4 regions of the Bradyrhizobium sp. ISRA436 genome follow, and region 2 is predicted to be linked to each of the others. Evidence: riboswitches for the same ligand, from Rfam matches in the RefSeq annotation. Region 2 holds a riboswitch; each other region holds the start of a gene.
The links. A riboswitch is a leader RNA that binds a small molecule or an ion and turns the genes downstream of it on or off. The one in region 2 is predicted to bind cobalamin.

Region 1 (4,032 bases), 150 kb from region 2:
GCATCGCGCCTCGCAAAAGCCCGGCGTGCCCGATCGGTGATATGCTTGGTGCGTTCGCGCGGCTTGGCAGGATCACAATCCCGCTGCTGGCTGCTCTCCTCAAGACCGGACGACGATCCTGATGATCTCATTCGACGATACGTTTCGCCGGCAACTGCACGAATTGTTCGTGTGGCGCCGCGACGTGCGACGTTTTCGACGAGATCCGCTGCCGGCCGGCACCCTGGAGCGGCTGATCGAGACGGCCTGCCTGTCGCCGTCGGTCGGGCTGAGCCAGCCGTGGCGGTTCGTCATCGTCGAGGACAAGCCGAGGCGCAGCGCGGTGATCGAGGACTTCAGGGCTTGCAATGCAGATGCCCTGCAATCCTATTCGGGTGAGCGCGCAGCAAAGTATGCGGCGCTCAAGCTGTCGGGCCTGGAGGAGGCGCCGGGCCATCTGGCCGTATTTGCGGAAAAGACGAGCAGCATTGGTTCGGGCCTCGGACGCGCGACGATGCCCGAAACCACCGAATATTCGGTCGTCGCTGCCATCTGCTCGATGTGGCTTGCTGCCCGTGCGGAAGGCATTGGGCTGGGCTGGGTGTCGATCCTCAATCCAGCGCGCGTTAACGACATTCTCGAGGTGCCGGAGTCCTGGAAGTTCATCGGCTATCTCTGTATCGGTTATCCCGAGGCAGAATGTGACCGGCCGGAGCTCGAACAGGCGAAGTGGGAATCGCGACGAAGCTCGGGCGAGTTCACTGTTCGACGCTGAGATCCTGCTTCGAGGCCACGACACTGTTCTCGCCAGTGGAGATGCACTAAGATGCCCGACCGAGGAGACCTCCCATGGACGGCGGTGTTTGTTGGCGCGACGACATCGCGTCCCTGGTCTTCCCGATCCGGGAGCATGCCGCAATCTGCGCAGTCCATCGGGGAGCGTTCCGGACACTGCTCCGCACGGATCCGACGCCGGATGCCTGCCTCGGCTATTTCGAACGCTTCGAAAATGCATTCAGAGCGGCGGCGAGTGCCAAGATTGCACGCAAGCGCGTTCCGGCGGGCACCAATTTGCATCTTACTAGTCGCGACATCGCTCGAAAGCTGCTAGAAGGCGGTCACATCGAACGCGGAGAATAGCCATGAGCCAGTCCCAGGTCACGCATTTGCCGGTCGCCGCCGGCCAGCAGGTGGGACGGCTCACCCAATCCCTGATGGCGATGATGCTCGGCTTGTTCATTGTTGGGGTTGTCGGGTTCTCGCATATCGACGTGATCCACAACGCCGCGCACGACGTGCGCCATTCGAACGCGTTCCCCTGCCACTGATTGGGGTGGCATGAGTACCTTTCGCGCGATTGTGTTTTCGTCGGTCATTGCCGGTTTCATCGTTGGTCTGATCGTCACGGTCGCGCAGCAGTTCGGTACGGTGCCGCTGATATTAAGAGCCGAAGTCTTCGAGACGGCGGCGGAGCACCAGCATGAGGCCGCTGCAGGGGCGCAGCAGGCGGCCGCTGGCCACGATCACGCGGATCACGATCACGGCGCAGCGGCATGGGAGCCGCGGGACGGATTGGAGCGCAACGCCTACACGGCTGCCGCGAACATCCTGACCGCGATCGGCTTTTCGCTTCTGCTCGGCGGCTTTTTTGCGGTCCGCAGCGGCGCGACCGGCGAGCCGACCTCATGGCACCAGGGGTTGATGTGGGGGCTGGCAGGTTTTGCCGTGTTTACGATTGCCCCAGGGCTTGGGTTGCCACCCGAATTGCCGGGTGTGCCCGCGGCTCCGCTGCTCTCGCGTCAGATTTGGTGGGTGACGTCGGCGCTGGCGACTGCCGCGGGCCTCGGGCTGATCGTCTTTCGGCGGTCCATCGCGGCCGCAATCGCGGGCGTGATCCTGATCATGTTACCCCACTTGATCGGCGCGCCCGAGCTGGAGCACGTCGAGACGAACGTTCCAGCCTCGCTGTCCCATCAGTTTGTGGTCGCGGTCACACTAACGAGCCTGCTCTTTTGGTCCATGTTGGGGAGTCTGACGAGCGTCGCGTTTGCTTATTTCGACCGCTCCGGCCATTTGCGTGACTCGTGACTGAAGTGAAGCGCGCGTCATGTCGGCGCGCATGACAATCCAGCAATCACGTTGAATTGACAGTTGGGTTATGAGCTCTTATTCGCTTCGCTGACGGTTCTCCTTCGGGAGATCAAAAGGGAATGCGGTGCGGGCGTCAGCCCAAGGCCGCAGCTGTCCCCGCAACTGTAAACGGCGAGCCTTTCGTCAATGTGCCACTGGGCCAAGCTGCCCGGGAAGGCGTCGACAGGCGATAACCCGTGAGCCAGGAGACCTGCCGTCAGTCGTGGTCACACGCGAGCACATCGGGCGGGGGCGTCCTGGTGGGGGGTTGGCGCATTGCCTTTCGGGTATGCGGTGTCCGCGTTCGCGGTGACGTGCCACGTTAACCGCGAGTCTTTTCATGTCCGGATCTTCCTCCATCGCGCTTGGATGGCGCCTTGGCCTCGTTTGCTCATTGTCATCGCTGCTGTTGCCGGCTGAAGGCTGGGCGCAGACCGCTCCGTCAACCAGGCTGGATCCGATCGAGGTCTCGCCTCCCGCCGCCGCAAAGCCGAAGCGTTTTGTGCGAAACAGCACCGTCGCCGCGCGGTCGCGGCCGAGGCCGGCAACAAATCCGGGAGCGCACGGGACATCGGAATCAGCCGCGTCGTCCGCATGGGCATCACCGACGCTCAATGCCACCAAGCCGGAGGGAACTGGCAGCCGCCTCAATCTCACGCCGCTGCAGACGCCAGCCAGTGTCGAGGTCATCTCGTCGGAGACCGTCGCCGAACGCGGTCAGCATAATGTGATCGATGCCGTCACTCAGAACGCGGCCGGCTTCATCGCAACGCCCGCTCCCGGCAATGGCGGCCTGTCGTTCAGCACCCGCGGCTTCGCCGGCAGCAATTCGGTGATGACGTTGTATGACGGCACGCGCTTCTATATCGGCTCCGGAACCCTGACGTTCCCATACGACACCTGGTCGACGCAACGCATCGAGGTGCTGCGCGGTCCGGCCTCGGTGCTGTACGGCGAAGGCGCGATCGGCGGCGTCATCAACGTGATCCCGAAAAAGCCGCTCGCGACGCCCTACAACGAAGCCGAGGTCTCGCTCGACAGCAACATGACGCGGCGGCTTGCGGTCGACAGCACCGGTCCGATCAATCCCAATGTATCGTACCGCGTCAATGCCACCGGCAACATGTCGGACGGCTGGGTCGATCGCGACAAGACCTCGAATGCGGTGGTCTCCGCCGCTGTGCGGGTGCAGGCGTCCGACAATCTCGTCTTCACGCTCTCCGAGGACTATGGCGACCGCAGCCCGTCGCGCTATTTCGGCACGCCGCTGATCAACGGCACAATCCGGGATGCGCTGCGCTTCAAGAACTACAACGCCTCGGACAGCACCATCCGCTATCAGGACAGCTGGACCCAGTTCAAGACCGAATGGGACGTCGCCGACGGCGTAAAGGCCAACAATACGCTCTATTATCTGACCAGCGAGCGGCACTGGCGCGACATCGAAAACTACACCTGGAACCCGAAGACGCAGCTGATCGATCGCTCCAGCTATATCGAAATCTTCCACGACCAGAAGCAGCTCGGCAACCGGATGGACACGACCTTCAGCGGGCACATCGTCGGCCTCGCGAACCAGTTCGTTGCCGGGTTCGACGTCAACCGGATCGACTTCACCCACACCAACAACTCGCCCTATGGCGGTGCGTCGTCGGTGAATCCTTATGTCTTCGATCCCGGATCGTTCTTCGCGACAACGACGGCGACCGCGCCGGGCTTCAACGCGATCGTCAATCAATACGCGCTGTTCGCCGAGGACCGGCTCTCGCTGACCAATCAGTTGTCACTCGTCACTGGCGTCCGGTATGATCGTCCCGAAGTCGATCGCACCGATGACAAGGTGCCATCGAACAGCTTCGACGTTTCGCTGTCGGGCACCAGCTGGCGCGCCGGCCTCGTGTATGAGCCGATCAAGAACCTCGC
Region 2 (4,032 bases):
GGCGCCACCGCGCCGCCGAGGAAGCCGGCGAAGGTATGGATCGAGAAGGCGCGGCCCATCCGCGCCGCGTCCATATGCGCCGAGAGGATGGCGTAGTCGGCCGGATGGTAGACGCTGTTGGCGAGCCCCAGCAGCACCGCGCAGACGATCAGCGAAGCATAGCTCAGGTGCAGGCCGAGCCCGATCAACGCACAGCCGCCGACGGTCAGCCCGATCAGCAGGATCCTGCGCGCCCCGATATGGTCGGCGAGGTAGCCGATCGGCGCCTGGGTGAGGCCAGAGACCACCGCGAACACCGTCAGCGCAAAACCGAGCTCCACATAGCCGACGCCGAGCTGCTGTTTCAGGAACGGGAACAGCATCGGCAGCACGAAGATATGGAAATGGCTGACCCAATGCGCGACGGAAATCCCCGTCAGCGTGCGGAGCGCGCTGTCGGCCTTCGCTTGTTGCTGTGCGGCCAGAATATCGACCATCTCGGAGAGAACCCCATGTCGTCACTGCCCGGCAGGGCGGAGTGAAAAATAGACATTGGCCGATAATTGTCCATGAACGCAGCTGCATGGCTGCCCCCGGGGTGGGTGCCGGATCGACACGTGCGGCATTAAAGGCGGCGACAAAGTGCGGCATTGCGGCGATGATCGGACATGATCGACGCCAAAAAGCCGCTCCGGGTGCTCGTGTCAGAGGGGTCCAGCACCTCTGGCCGCGAGGCGATCACGATCCTGGGTGCGGCCGGCCATCACGTCGAGGTCTGCGACCCCTCGCGCTGGTGCCTGGCGCGCTATTCGCGCTTTGTGCGCAAATTCCACCATTGTCCCGGCCTGCGCACCGATCCGGGCGGCTTCCTGCGCTTCGTCGAAAGTTTGTTGGCATCGCAACATTTCGACGTGCTGCTGCCGACCCACGAGCAGGGCTTCCTGTTCGCCCGGGGCGAGGCGCGGCTGAAGCCGCGCGTTGGGCTCGCGTTGCCGGATTTCGCCAGCTACCGCGGGGTGCACAGCAAGGCGGGCTTCAGCCGCCTGCTCGATCAACTCGGCCTGCCGCAGCCGCCGACGCGGATCGTCACCTCGCTCGACGAACTGCGCGGGGCGACCCGGTTTCCATCGGTGATCAAGACGTCGATCGGCACTGCAAGCCGCGGCGTGTGGATCGTGCGCGACGCAGGCGATCTCAATCTCGCGCTCTACGATCTCCAAACAAGCGGGGACATCGGTGGAGAACTATTGGTGCAGGACCTCGTCACCGGTACCACCGAGAAGGCGCAGTCGGTGTTTTGCCGCGGCGAGTTGCTCGGCTTCCATGCCTATCGGCAGGTTGCCGCCGGAGTCGGCGGCGGCGAGGCGATCAAGGAGAGCGTCAGCCGGCCGGCGATCCGCCGCTATCTCGAGACGATCGGCGCGCATCTCAATTGGCACGGGGCGCTCTCGGTCGACGTCATCATGCCGCTCGACAGCGCAACCCCGCTGCTGATCGACTGCAATCCGCGGCTGGTCGAGCCGATGAACGCGCACCGCGCAGGCACCGATCTCGTCGATCTGCTGCTGCGGGTCTCGCGCGGCGAGACGCCAGAGCCGCTTGCCGAGAGCCGCGCCGGCGTGCGGACGCATCTTGCGATGCTGGCGCTGCTCGGCAGCGCGTCACGCGACGGCACGCGGCGCGACATCATCGGGGAATGCGGCCGCATCGCCGCGGGCAAGGGTCCCTATCGGGGCAGCACCGAGGAACTGACGCCGGTGCGGCTCGATTGGCCCGGCGCCGTGCCGCTGGCGATCACCGCCGCGCTGCTGCTGGTCTCGCCGCAGCTCGCGTCGTCGCTATCGCGCGGCTTCGGCGCGCATCTGCTCGACGCCGCGAGCATCCGGATAATCGAGAGTGAGGGGTTCTTGCGCGATGCTTCAACGCGTCGTCCTGGCGAAGGTCAGGGCCCATAACCACCGCTGAAAGTTAGTTAGCAGGCTGGGGCCGTAGCTCGCCCTCCAACTCGCTTCAGTGGTAATGGTCCTGGCTTTCGCCAGGACGACGGCGTGGATAGGCATGCGCCTACAACGGCTCGTCGTCATTGCCGTAGCGATCGAGCTTCGGCGTGGCGATGTCGCCGTCCTCATAATATTCGTCGTCCTGCGGCGTTGGGGGCGGCGGAGGCTTTTTCGGCGGCTCGCTGGCCTTGCCGCGACCCTTGCTCTTCTTTCCGGCTTTGCCCATACATTTCCCCTGCGCAATCGATGGTGCCGGAAAATCTATCCCAGTTTGCAAGCGCTTGAAATGCGAGCAGACGGTGCGGCGGGATGCGTCCCGCCGCCCTGCAACGGCTCAGAACGTCGCGCCGGCCCGCACCATGTAGGTCCGGCCCGGCAGCGGATAGGCCGAGAAGCGGCCCGCGGTGAACGAGCTGGCGATGGCGTAGTCGTAGTAGAGCGCGTTGAACAGGTTGTTCACGCCGACCGACCAGAAGAAGCGGTCGTATTGCCCGCTGAGCTTGATGTCGGCCGTCGCGTTGCCGGGAATGCGGCTCTGAGTGTTGGCCTAGTCGTTGTCCATGGTGCGGGAGCTGCAGGCGCGTAACGAAGGATTCACCGCATACAGTTGCGGGGGCAGCCGCGGCCTTGGGGGAGTTTCCCGTACCGCATTCCCTTTTCATCTCATGAAAGAACCGTCATGGTCACTAGGGTTCGGCCGGAGACTAAAGTCAATGCCGGCGGGAGTGGGGCTGCGGCTGGACGGGCACGGTTTTCGCCGAGTGTCGCTTGTCTGCCACGGCGATCGCTGTAAGAGCATTGATCCGATGAGTGTGCAGGATTTTGCCATGGCGACCGAGGTCGCGGCGCGGCGCCGCTTGGCCGCGACCGTGGCGCTCGCTGCGCTCGTGGTGCTGCTCGTGCTGATCTCGCTCGGCATCGGGCCGGTACGGCTGTCGCCGCTCAAGGTGATCGAGGCGCTGTTCGGCGGCGGCAGCGACGTGGCGCAGGTGATCGTGCGCGAGATCCGTCTGCCGCGGACCATACTGGCGTTTGCGATCGGCGGCATTCTGGGATTGTCGGGTGCGGCGCTGCAGGGGCTGTTGCGCAATCCGCTGGCCTCGCCGTCGTTGTTCGGCGCGCCACAGGCGGCGGCGTTCGGGGCGGTGCTGGTGATCGCGCTGGGGCTGGCCGACGTGCGTTCCTACGCGCTGCCGGTCGCAGCGATCATCGCGGCGTTCGGCTCGGTGTTCGCCCTGCTTGCGATCGCGGGACGCAACGCCGGACTGTTGATCCTGATCCTCTCGGGTCTCGCGATCTCCAGCTTCGCAGGTGCCGCGACGGCGCTGGTGATGAATCTCTCGAGCAATCCGTTCGTGGCGCTGGAGATCGCGTTCTGGCTGCTCGGCTCGCTCGAGGACCGCAGTTTCCAGCATGTCGCGATTGCGCTGCCCTTCATCCTGGCCGGCGCGGCCGTCCTGCTCAGCCAGCGAAGCAGCTTCCGCACGCTGACGCTCGGCGAGGAGGCCGCGCAGAGCCTTGGTGTCGATGTCGGGCGGTTGCGGCTGTTCGTCATCTCGGGTGTCGCGCTCGGGGTCGGCGGTGCGGTCGCCGTGACAGGGACGATCGGTTTCATCGGCCTGGTCGCGCCGCATCTGATGCGGCCCGTGATCGGTCACGATCCGGCGCGGCTCCTGGTGCCGAGCGCGCTCACCGGCTCGGCGCTGCTGCTGGCGGCCGATATCGCGGTGCGCATCATCCCTTCGACCTCCGACATCAAGGTCGGCGTGCTGACCTCGATCATCGGCGTGCCGTTCTTCCTCTATCTGATCATGCGCGAACGCCGCGCGCTCGGCGGAGGCGTGGCGTGACGCTGCTGTCCGCAACCGATCTCAACGCCTCGCTCGGCCGCCGAAAAGTGCTGCACGACATCTCGCTATCGCTTGCATCGGGTCATCTGGTGGCTCTGGTTGGTCCGAACGGCGCGGGCAAGACCACGCTGCTTCGTGCGTTGGCCGGGTTGATCCCCTCCCGCGGCGACATCAGGATCGGTGGCGATGTGCTGTCGTCGCTG
Region 3 (4,032 bases), 2.9 Mb from region 2:
TGCGGAACGTCCAGCTCATCACCCATTTGTCTGCACCGACTCATTGTCTGGTGGCATCGTCCATCTCGGGAGCGAGAGGAGCAGAGCCGGCATGCTTGCGCGGACCATCCGTCGAAGCCACGGCACGACCGCTCACTCTAAACATCTTCTGAAAGAAGAGGTTATTTGGAATCTGCAGCACACTTCCGCTCTCTTCGCGTAGTGTCGTGAACACCAGATTCCGCTCGGTAACCCGTCCCTTCAAATTCTCAGGAAGAATCTCGACGGTCTGGCCGAAATGAAACGGCCGCCAGAGCAAAAGAAAGAAGCTGGCGGTAAAATTGCTGACCATCGCCCAGGTGGCAAGGAAGCCCACGCCAATAACCGTTATGACGCTGACCAGAACCGCCCAGATACCACCAAGTCCGACACCCCAAACGTTGAGAACGGCAAACGCGGTTAGGATCCAGAGAACGACAACGACGATGCGGTTGATGATAAGATTGGTCTCATTGGTCAGCTCTATGCGACCCTGGAGATATGACAGCCACCGCTGAAGAAGCCGGCTGAGGACAAGAACGATGATTGCAGCCGCAATCAGGATCACGACGGTCCCGGCGACGGTCACGATATTGATGTTATGGTGATCAAGCCATTCGGCGACCTGGGTCATGGCTAAGGTCAACCAGTCATTTGGAGCAAGACACACGATCGACCCTATTAGAACGCGAATATCGCCTTGCGAGTTCCGACTAACTACTAGGGAGGACCGAGCCGTTTCCAGCGACGTCCGCGCGGTCCGGGAGCCGGCCGCGTTGTTGTCGAAGGAAATGGGGGAGCGCTTCAAAGGTATCGTGAGATTCGAGTCGTTTGTCCGAGGGCGGCGCCTGCTACAGGAGCCGCGCCTGAGGGGCTTCAGCAGCCCCCCAGCGCACTTACGCATTAGACTCCGCTACGGGAGTGGTCGCGGTTTCGGGACGGAGTGGTTGCCCTTATTCTGTCCCGCAGATCGAAAACTACGGTCCGGGTCAAAACGTCCCGTCTCGGGAAGGGACGCTTGTGGCGCAAACCGGACGTTCGGCCGCTTCCGCATGTCTCACTGAGCATTGGCGCCTCCGCGACGGGCCGTTGTGGGTTGATGTACCGCCGCAACCCCCGAACCGGAGTCTCGAATCATGCGCTACGAACTCAGTGACTAACCATGGGACAGGCTAGGGACATCCCCGTCGCGCCGATCGCGAAAAAAGAGGCCGACGCGCTGATCATCCGGCTGCACTACAGCCACAAGGCCGTCAACAATGCGTTCCTCGCGCTCGGCGTTTTTATCGGCGGGCGGCTTGAAGGCGCGATGACATTCGGCCCGTCGATAGACAAGGGCAACATTCTCGGGCTGGTGCGCGATACTGCTTGGAATGGCTTTCTCGAATTGAACCGGCTGGCGTTCTCGGAAGCGCTGCCCCGCAACAGCGAAAGCCGCGCGCTCTCGATCGCGCTGCGGATGATCAAAAAGCATTATCCGCACATCGAGTGGGTGATCTCGTTCGCCGATGGATGCCAGTGCGGCGACGGGACGATCTATCGCGCGGCCGGCTTCACGCTCACGGGGATCAAGCAGAACAAAAGCCTGCTGCGACTGCCCGACGGCTCGGTGACGCACAAAATGACGCAAGTCACCGGCAAGAACCGCGCAAAGCATTTTGCGAAAACCGGCGGCTCATGGTCCGGCCAGGGCGAACCGCTCGACGGCTATCAGATGCGCTATATCTATTTCCTGAAGCCCGAGGCGCGGGCGCGGCTCAACTGCAAAGAAATTCCGTATTCGCAAATCGAGCGGCGCGGCACGCGCATGCATCGCGGAATTGCGCGTGGCAAGCAGGCGACGGCCGACGACCAATTGGCACAGCGGCGCGGCAGCGGCGACCGCCACGCTCCAGTTTGAGTAACATTGTCGGGTCTTGGAAGAGTAGCAGAATCATGTGCTCGTTCCGAGCCTTACCGGTTGTAACACAAAGCTGAAATCGGGTCGTGCCCTACGTATCCGTATCTACAAAACGGAAGGCTTCCGGCTGTATTGACAACTCCGAAGTTAGCGTGATGATCGGGCAGTTCAGGTTCGTTGGTCGAGAGACCAGCGACATGGGAATGCGGTGAGGTATCGCAAACGCGAAGCCAAATCCGCAGCTGCGCCCGCAACTGTAGGCGGTTAGCTCTTTTCCAGGAAGCCACTGAGCCTCTTAGCCCGGGAAGGCGGAAAACCGAGCGACGACCCGCAAGTCAGGAGACCGGCCTGAACAGTCATCCATCCGGCGTGCGGTGCGCGCGCTAGGGGCGGTTCTCGCGCTGTGATGACGATTGTTCGGTTTGTCTCGCAGATGGAGGGCCGCATTGGCTTTCAGCTTATTCATCCCGTTAAATTTTGGCGCGCCTCGGGATCAGGTGAAGGCTGCGTCATGCTGACGTATCTGAAATTCGCTATCGACGACAGATCAGTCGTCTCTCGATCAAGAATTGTCGCTCTCTACGCCTTTTTGCTGACATTCAATGTTCTGGCCGTTACATGGGCCGTAGTTGCTTTCTCAGACCGTCCAACGCTGCTAGGGACCGCTGTACTCGCCTATGTCCTCGGCCTTCGACACGCCGTAGATGCCGATCACATCGCGACAATCGACAATGTAGTCCGCAAGTTGATGCAGGAAGGAAAGCACCCGCTCGCGGTGGGCTTGTTTTTCTCGCTCGGGCACTCGCTCTCGATTGCACTAGCTGTCGCGGCGATTGCCGCCGCCGCATTTGCGCTGCAAGGCCAGTTCCAGCAATTCAAGTCCGTCGGTAGCATCATCGGGACCGCCGCATCCGCATTCTTCCTGCTCTCGGTCGGCGCTATCAATCTCGTGATCCTGCGTGGCGTCTGGCAGAATTTTCAGCGGGCACGACGCGGTGGCGATGCGCACGGTGAAGAAATCGACCTGTTCTTGTCGGGCACGGGCTTCATGTCTCGAATTCTTCGGCCCCTGTTCCGCATGGTAACGGCAAGCTGGCAGATGCTGGCAGTGGGTCTATTGTTCGGACTAGGCTTCGACACGGCGACTGAAATCAGCCTCTTCACTGTGGCCGCCGGCCAAGCAACTGGCGGACTGAGCTTCGGCAATGTGATGGTTTTTCCTGCGTTGTTTACAGCGGGCATGACGCTCGTTGATACAACCGACAGCGTCTTGATGGTGGGTGCCTACGGCTGGGCCTTTCTCAATCCGGTCAGAAAGCTCTGGTACAACCTTACTATCACTGCCATCTCTGTCGTGGTCGCGCTCCTGATTGGAGGGGTCGAGGCCCTAGGGCTGATTGCAAGCAAATTCCAACTAGAGGGGGAATTCTGGGTTGCAGTTTCCGATATTAGCGAAAGCCTTGCTAACTTCGGGTATCTGGTTGTCGGCTTGTTTCTGGCGAGCTGGGCTTTGTCCTTTGGGATTTATCGTTGGCTGGGGCTCGAGAAGGAGACTGCATCGGATTGAGCGTCATTTCCGCTTCGAGCCGCTCCGACTGCGGCTAAGCTGCTTAGGCCTTTGAGTGCGGCATGTGACGCAGCAGCCATAGCTCCACGGCCGCGATCACAGCGATGATGAGCCCGATGACAAAGGTAACCGGTATGAGCTCCCACGTCCGCGATGATTAGCGGTTGCGTGCGTAGCGGATGGGCATCCAGTGCTGGCGCAGCGCCTCGACGACGGCTGGGATATCGAGGTGGGCGTTACGGAGGAAATCCTCGGTTTCGCGACCGCTTCGTAGCGGTCCGAGCAGCGGACGGGCCTGATCGTCGCGACAATACAGCAGGATGGGCAGCAGCAGGCCGTGATTGACGTTGTTGACGTCGAGCAACGGCGCCCACGCCGACAGTCTGAGCCGCATCGCGGCATAGAAACCCTGGCACCAGGGATGCGCATCGATGTTGCCGCTGGGGTCGCACCGGTGCATCGGCTCGAACCGATCGGGGGCAGTGAGAGGGTGTTGCTGATGTCGTTGTGGCGCAGCGCGACGGCGGAGATCGCGGCGAACTCCGGC
Region 4 (4,032 bases), on a different replicon from region 2:
ATGCCCAACTCGGCCAAATGTGAGCGCAGGGCGTTGATCGTCTGCGTTTGCTGTTTCACCAGAAGTGCGCGACTCTTCAGGACCATCATTGCGGCTTGTTGCTCAGCCGTTTTGATCGGAACGAAGCGCATGGTCTTGCGAGTCACAGCCTCGCTGATGGCCTCGGCATCCGCCGCATCCGTTTTCCACGCTTCACAAACGGTTTGACGTAAGCTGGTGGGATGAGTCGCACTTCATGGCCGAGAGTTGCAATCTCTCGTGCCCAATAATGAGCGCTGCCACAGGCTTCTATTCCCACAAGGCAGGCTGGCTGCTTCGAGAAGAAATGCAGCACCTCGCTGCGCCGTAGTCTCCGGTTGAACACCGGTGAGCCATCGCCACCCGCGCCGTGAACTTGAAAAATGTGCTTCGCCAAATCCAATCCGATGGTGCTAACCTGTTTCATGGAACGGTCCCTCCTTGTGGCGTTCGAACAACGACCACGTCTTAGCACGATGATGCTGTCGGAGCGGGCCGTTCCACCGCATCAATCAGGATGAGAGCGCGTCTCACCCTGATCGCCGCCGCGCAAAGGAGCGTTCATGAGCCCGATTGGCGAGTCGATCAAGATTGCTACCCACATTGGAGGTGCGCAGGACGGACCGCTTCGTCTTCACCCTAAAGGCTCGCGCCAACTAGCTCGGCCATCGCGAGTACAATCCGCTTTCATCGCTTGGACTTTAGAGCCGATTTCAATCCGTGATCGCGAGGTGTTTTGAGGAGCTTTGAGGCAAATCGCGATGTGCCCACGAGTGGGGCGGATGGGGTCGATTAAGTGATGACGGGTCGAGACAACATAACTCGGGCAAGAGCGAGGACCCCTGGGGTAGTGTCCCACTTCATGGTGGTGCACGATCGAGTTAACGACCCGACACCGTGCAGTGCGGGATAACCGTTGGACCACGTCGTGTACGAAGGATGGATACAAACTGGCTAACACGCCGTGGATGTCGGGAGCAGACTTAAGCTCGTGTGGAAGCCGGGAAGGCCCCATCTGAAAGCCAGCCTTCCAGCCGTATCGGGGTAAACCCGCCGTACGGAATGATAGGGGGGATCGAGGAAACGTCGGCATCATGCGAAGCCCGGTCCGCGCCTCGATCCTACCCAACCGCGGGCGGGCGACCGCCTCCGGTGACCCCGGTCGCCCGCCTCCCGACCGCCTCCCGCGACCCGGTGGCCGAGGAGAAATCCTCGTCCCTACCGCGACCATTCGTACCCGCTCCTTCACTCGCCCCGGTTACTATTCCGCTCGCGTGTGCAGACAACTACAGACTTGTCAGAGAGGGGATTGACTCCGCGCCTCGCCCACTTCTACGATGACGACCGACGGTTCCCCTTCACTGGGATCAAAAGGGAATGCGGTGCGGGGATTTTCCCCTCATGCCGCAGCTGCCCCCGCAACTGTAAGCGGCGAATTTTTCGTCATAGGCCACTGGGAAACTTGGTCCTGGGAAGGCGACGCAAGGTTGAGACCCGCGAGCCAGGAGACCTGCCGTCAGCCGTGGTAACACGCGAAAATGTCGGTCGGGGAGTACAGACATTGCTTTCACCTTGCGTAGGTCCAACTATGTCGAGGTGAGACCTCGTTCGCTGTGACGTGCCACTACGTCATGCCGAGGTCTGCTCGTGTTTTCCGTCATACCCAGGCGGCTGCGCGCCGGCCTGCTCGCTCACAGCTTCCTTCTTCCAGCTCTGCCGCTCGGGATTTGCCCTGCCAAGGCACAGCAAGCTCAATCGGTTCAAACCCTGCCGCCGGTTACGGTCAGTCCGCCCCAAAAACCTGCGGTGAGGCCCGGCCGTCCCGATGGCTGCCGCGCGGCAATCAGGGTGACAGTGCTTCCCAACCAGATTGTCGCGCTATACGATGGCCAAGCGTTCAGCCACGGCCTCACGATCGCAGTCAAAGCCGGCGGCAACGCCTCGCGCAGCACCGACGGCCGCAGCCTCGGACGGCTCGCCTTCGACGCTGAAGCTAGATCAGCAGAACACCAGCGGGAGCCGCCTGAACCTCACGCCGCTGCAGACACCTGCCAGCGTTGAGACGATTACGTCCCAGACCATCGAGGATAGCGGCCAGCATAACGTCACCGATGCGGTGGCCCAGAACGCAGCGGGCTAGTCTCAGCCGAGCCGCGAGCGAATGCACGTTCTAAATATCCGCAAGCGCCAGAACAAGTAGCAGCGGGCCTTAGTATACGCTCCCCGCCGAGCGGAATATTGATCTTGAAGTCGAGGCTTTATTGTGTAGCATCGCCTACCACGCTACTGATTTCCATGTCTGATGATGAACTTCGGTGTCCGCAACGGACTGCGCGACTTCGAGCGGCCTGGATTGATGAAGAGCGGCTTCGTCCCAGGGATTCAGGGCGACGCGGTTCGCGCTCAACTTGCCAGCGATTGGCATCGGTCAAGCTGAGCCTCTCTAGAACACATGTGCAGATGACCCCAGCGATCGGCCCTACGTCTCGAAAGCGGCTGAACCGCAAGCCGATCGGACCTCAACGGCCCGTATAGACGCCCGTAAAGACCGTCAACTGGCCCTCTTCACTCCCGATCTCTTAATAAAATCCGAAAAGGCTTTGAGGGTAGCGTCTGAAACATGATGCTCGATGCCTTCGGCGTCCGCCTCCGCGGTCTCCCGGGGCACGCCAAGCGCGAGCAGCATTTCCAGGACCAGACGGTGGCGCGCGCGCACCCGCTTGGCGAGCGCTTCACCCTCCTCGGTCAGGAAAATACCGCGATAAGGACGAGCCACCGCCAGGCCTTCCCGCTTCAGCCGCGTGATCGTGTTGATCGCGGTCGGATGAGACACCCCGAGCCGCCGCGCGATGTCGGTGGCGCGGGCCTCGCCGGTCGAATCAATCAGGTCGGCAATCAGCTCGACGTAGTCCTCGAGGATCGCAGTCGAGCGCGCCGAACGGGCCTTGCCAAAACGCCGCGCCTGCGCCTGCTCGGTGGGGAGCGCGTGAAGCGATACCGCGACATCCATGGAAGGCTTTGGACGCATGTGAAAAATCCAGAATCTCCAGACATTCGACCATGGGGCCTCCGTAGCGACATTGCAAGCTCACGCAATTGCCTCTCGCCTTCTTGCAACAGCTTCGCAATTGCAACAGGCTTGACATTGTAGCTAATGCCTCGCATTTGTAGCATCATCTACATTTTAGTGTACCTACTAAGTACCGCTTCGCCCGCGGTGCTGCCGCGGGGGATTGAAAATGCACGTTCGCGTAACTCGCTCGGCTCTTCTGAGCACGACGTCGATTGTCATGATGTGCCTGAGCGGATTCGCCCGTGCCCAGCAAAGCTCACCCGGGGTGACGGCCGCTCCGCCGGCAGAACAAGCAACACCAGGCCAGCAGCCTCCTGCGGCGCCTGCCGCTCCCGCGACATCCGCCCCATCCGAGGCGGCGTCACCACCCGCCTCCCGATCATCGAGCACGGCGGCCCCGCCTACGTCCTCTGGCTCGCCGGCCGAAGTGGACATTCCGCAGGTGACGGTCGAGGGCCGGCAGCGTAAGCCGGTCCGACGTGCCAACCCGGAAGAAGCCGCCGGCCGGCCCGTGACCCAATCTCCGCCGGCGTCAGTCCAATCCGCGACGCCGGGTTCCGGCAACCCGCCCTTCGCGCCTTCGGCCATGACGAGCGATCAATTCCAGTCGAGCCCGACCCAGGGCTTCGGAAATCTGTTCTTCACCGCGCCCGGCGCCACATCGGCAGGAATCTCGACCCAATCCTCGCGGCCGGTCTTGCGCGGACTCTCAGATGCCAAGGTCCGCATCCAGGAAAACGGCGTTGGCGCCGTCGACGTCTCCGACATCGCCCAGGATCACGCCGTGCCGATCGATCCGCTCGCGCTGCAGCGCGCGCAAGTATTTCGCGGGCCGGCCGCGTTGCGGTTCGGATCGCAGGCGGTCGGCGGTGTCGTCGACGTCACAAACAATCGCATCCCGACCGCCGCGCCGATCGGAGGCCTGGCCGCCGAGCTGCGAT

Region 1: it holds a riboswitch for cobalamin, as region 2 does, so the genes downstream of both, MTX23_RS03855 (TonB-dependent siderophore receptor) here and MTX23_RS03070 (TonB-dependent receptor) in region 2, are expected to answer to the same signal.
Region 3: it holds a riboswitch for cobalamin, as region 2 does, so the genes downstream of both, MTX23_RS24850 (HoxN/HupN/NixA family nickel/cobalt transporter) here and MTX23_RS03070 (TonB-dependent receptor) in region 2, are expected to answer to the same signal.
Region 4: it holds a riboswitch for cobalamin, as region 2 does, so the genes downstream of both, MTX23_RS35475 (hypothetical protein) here and MTX23_RS03070 (TonB-dependent receptor) in region 2, are expected to answer to the same signal.

Annotation. Positions count from the first base shown of each region.
Region 1 is NZ_CP094519.1:819,085-823,116, forward strand. It holds gene bluB (5,6-dimethylbenzimidazole synthase) at 122-754, shown strand; gene MTX23_RS03840 (hypothetical protein) at 829-1,119, shown strand; gene MTX23_RS03845 (CbtB-domain containing protein) at 1,122-1,307, shown strand; gene MTX23_RS03850 (CbtA family protein) at 1,318-2,067, shown strand; cobalamin riboswitch at 2,145-2,343, shown strand; gene MTX23_RS03855 (TonB-dependent siderophore receptor) at 2,450-4,032, shown strand, end outside.
Region 2 is NZ_CP094519.1:666,612-670,643, forward strand. It holds gene MTX23_RS03055 (MFS transporter) at 1-476, opposite strand, end outside; gene MTX23_RS03060 (hypothetical protein) at 648-1,934, shown strand; gene MTX23_RS03065 (hypothetical protein) at 2,044-2,205, opposite strand; partial or broken gene MTX23_RS03070 (TonB-dependent receptor) at 2,314-2,553, opposite strand; cobalamin riboswitch at 2,548-2,674, opposite strand; gene MTX23_RS03075 (iron ABC transporter permease) at 2,807-3,829, shown strand; gene MTX23_RS03080 (ABC transporter ATP-binding protein) at 3,826-4,032, shown strand, end outside.
Region 3 is NZ_CP094519.1:5,286,063-5,290,094, reverse strand. It holds gene MTX23_RS24865 (DUF4337 domain-containing protein) at 1-26, opposite strand, end outside; gene MTX23_RS24860 (mechanosensitive ion channel family protein) at 41-652, opposite strand; gene MTX23_RS24855 (hypothetical protein) at 1,181-1,918, shown strand; cobalamin riboswitch at 2,072-2,285, shown strand; gene MTX23_RS24850 (HoxN/HupN/NixA family nickel/cobalt transporter) at 2,325-3,485, shown strand; gene MTX23_RS24845 (UPF0149 family protein) at 3,643-4,032, opposite strand, start outside.
Region 4 is NZ_CP094520.1:123,931-127,962, forward strand. It holds partial or broken gene MTX23_RS35470 (IS110 family transposase) at 1-445, opposite strand, end outside; cobalamin riboswitch at 1,350-1,551, shown strand; gene MTX23_RS35475 (hypothetical protein) at 1,666-2,079, shown strand; gene mntR (manganese-binding transcriptional regulator MntR) at 2,570-3,028, opposite strand; gene MTX23_RS35485 (TonB-dependent receptor) at 3,678-4,032, shown strand, end outside.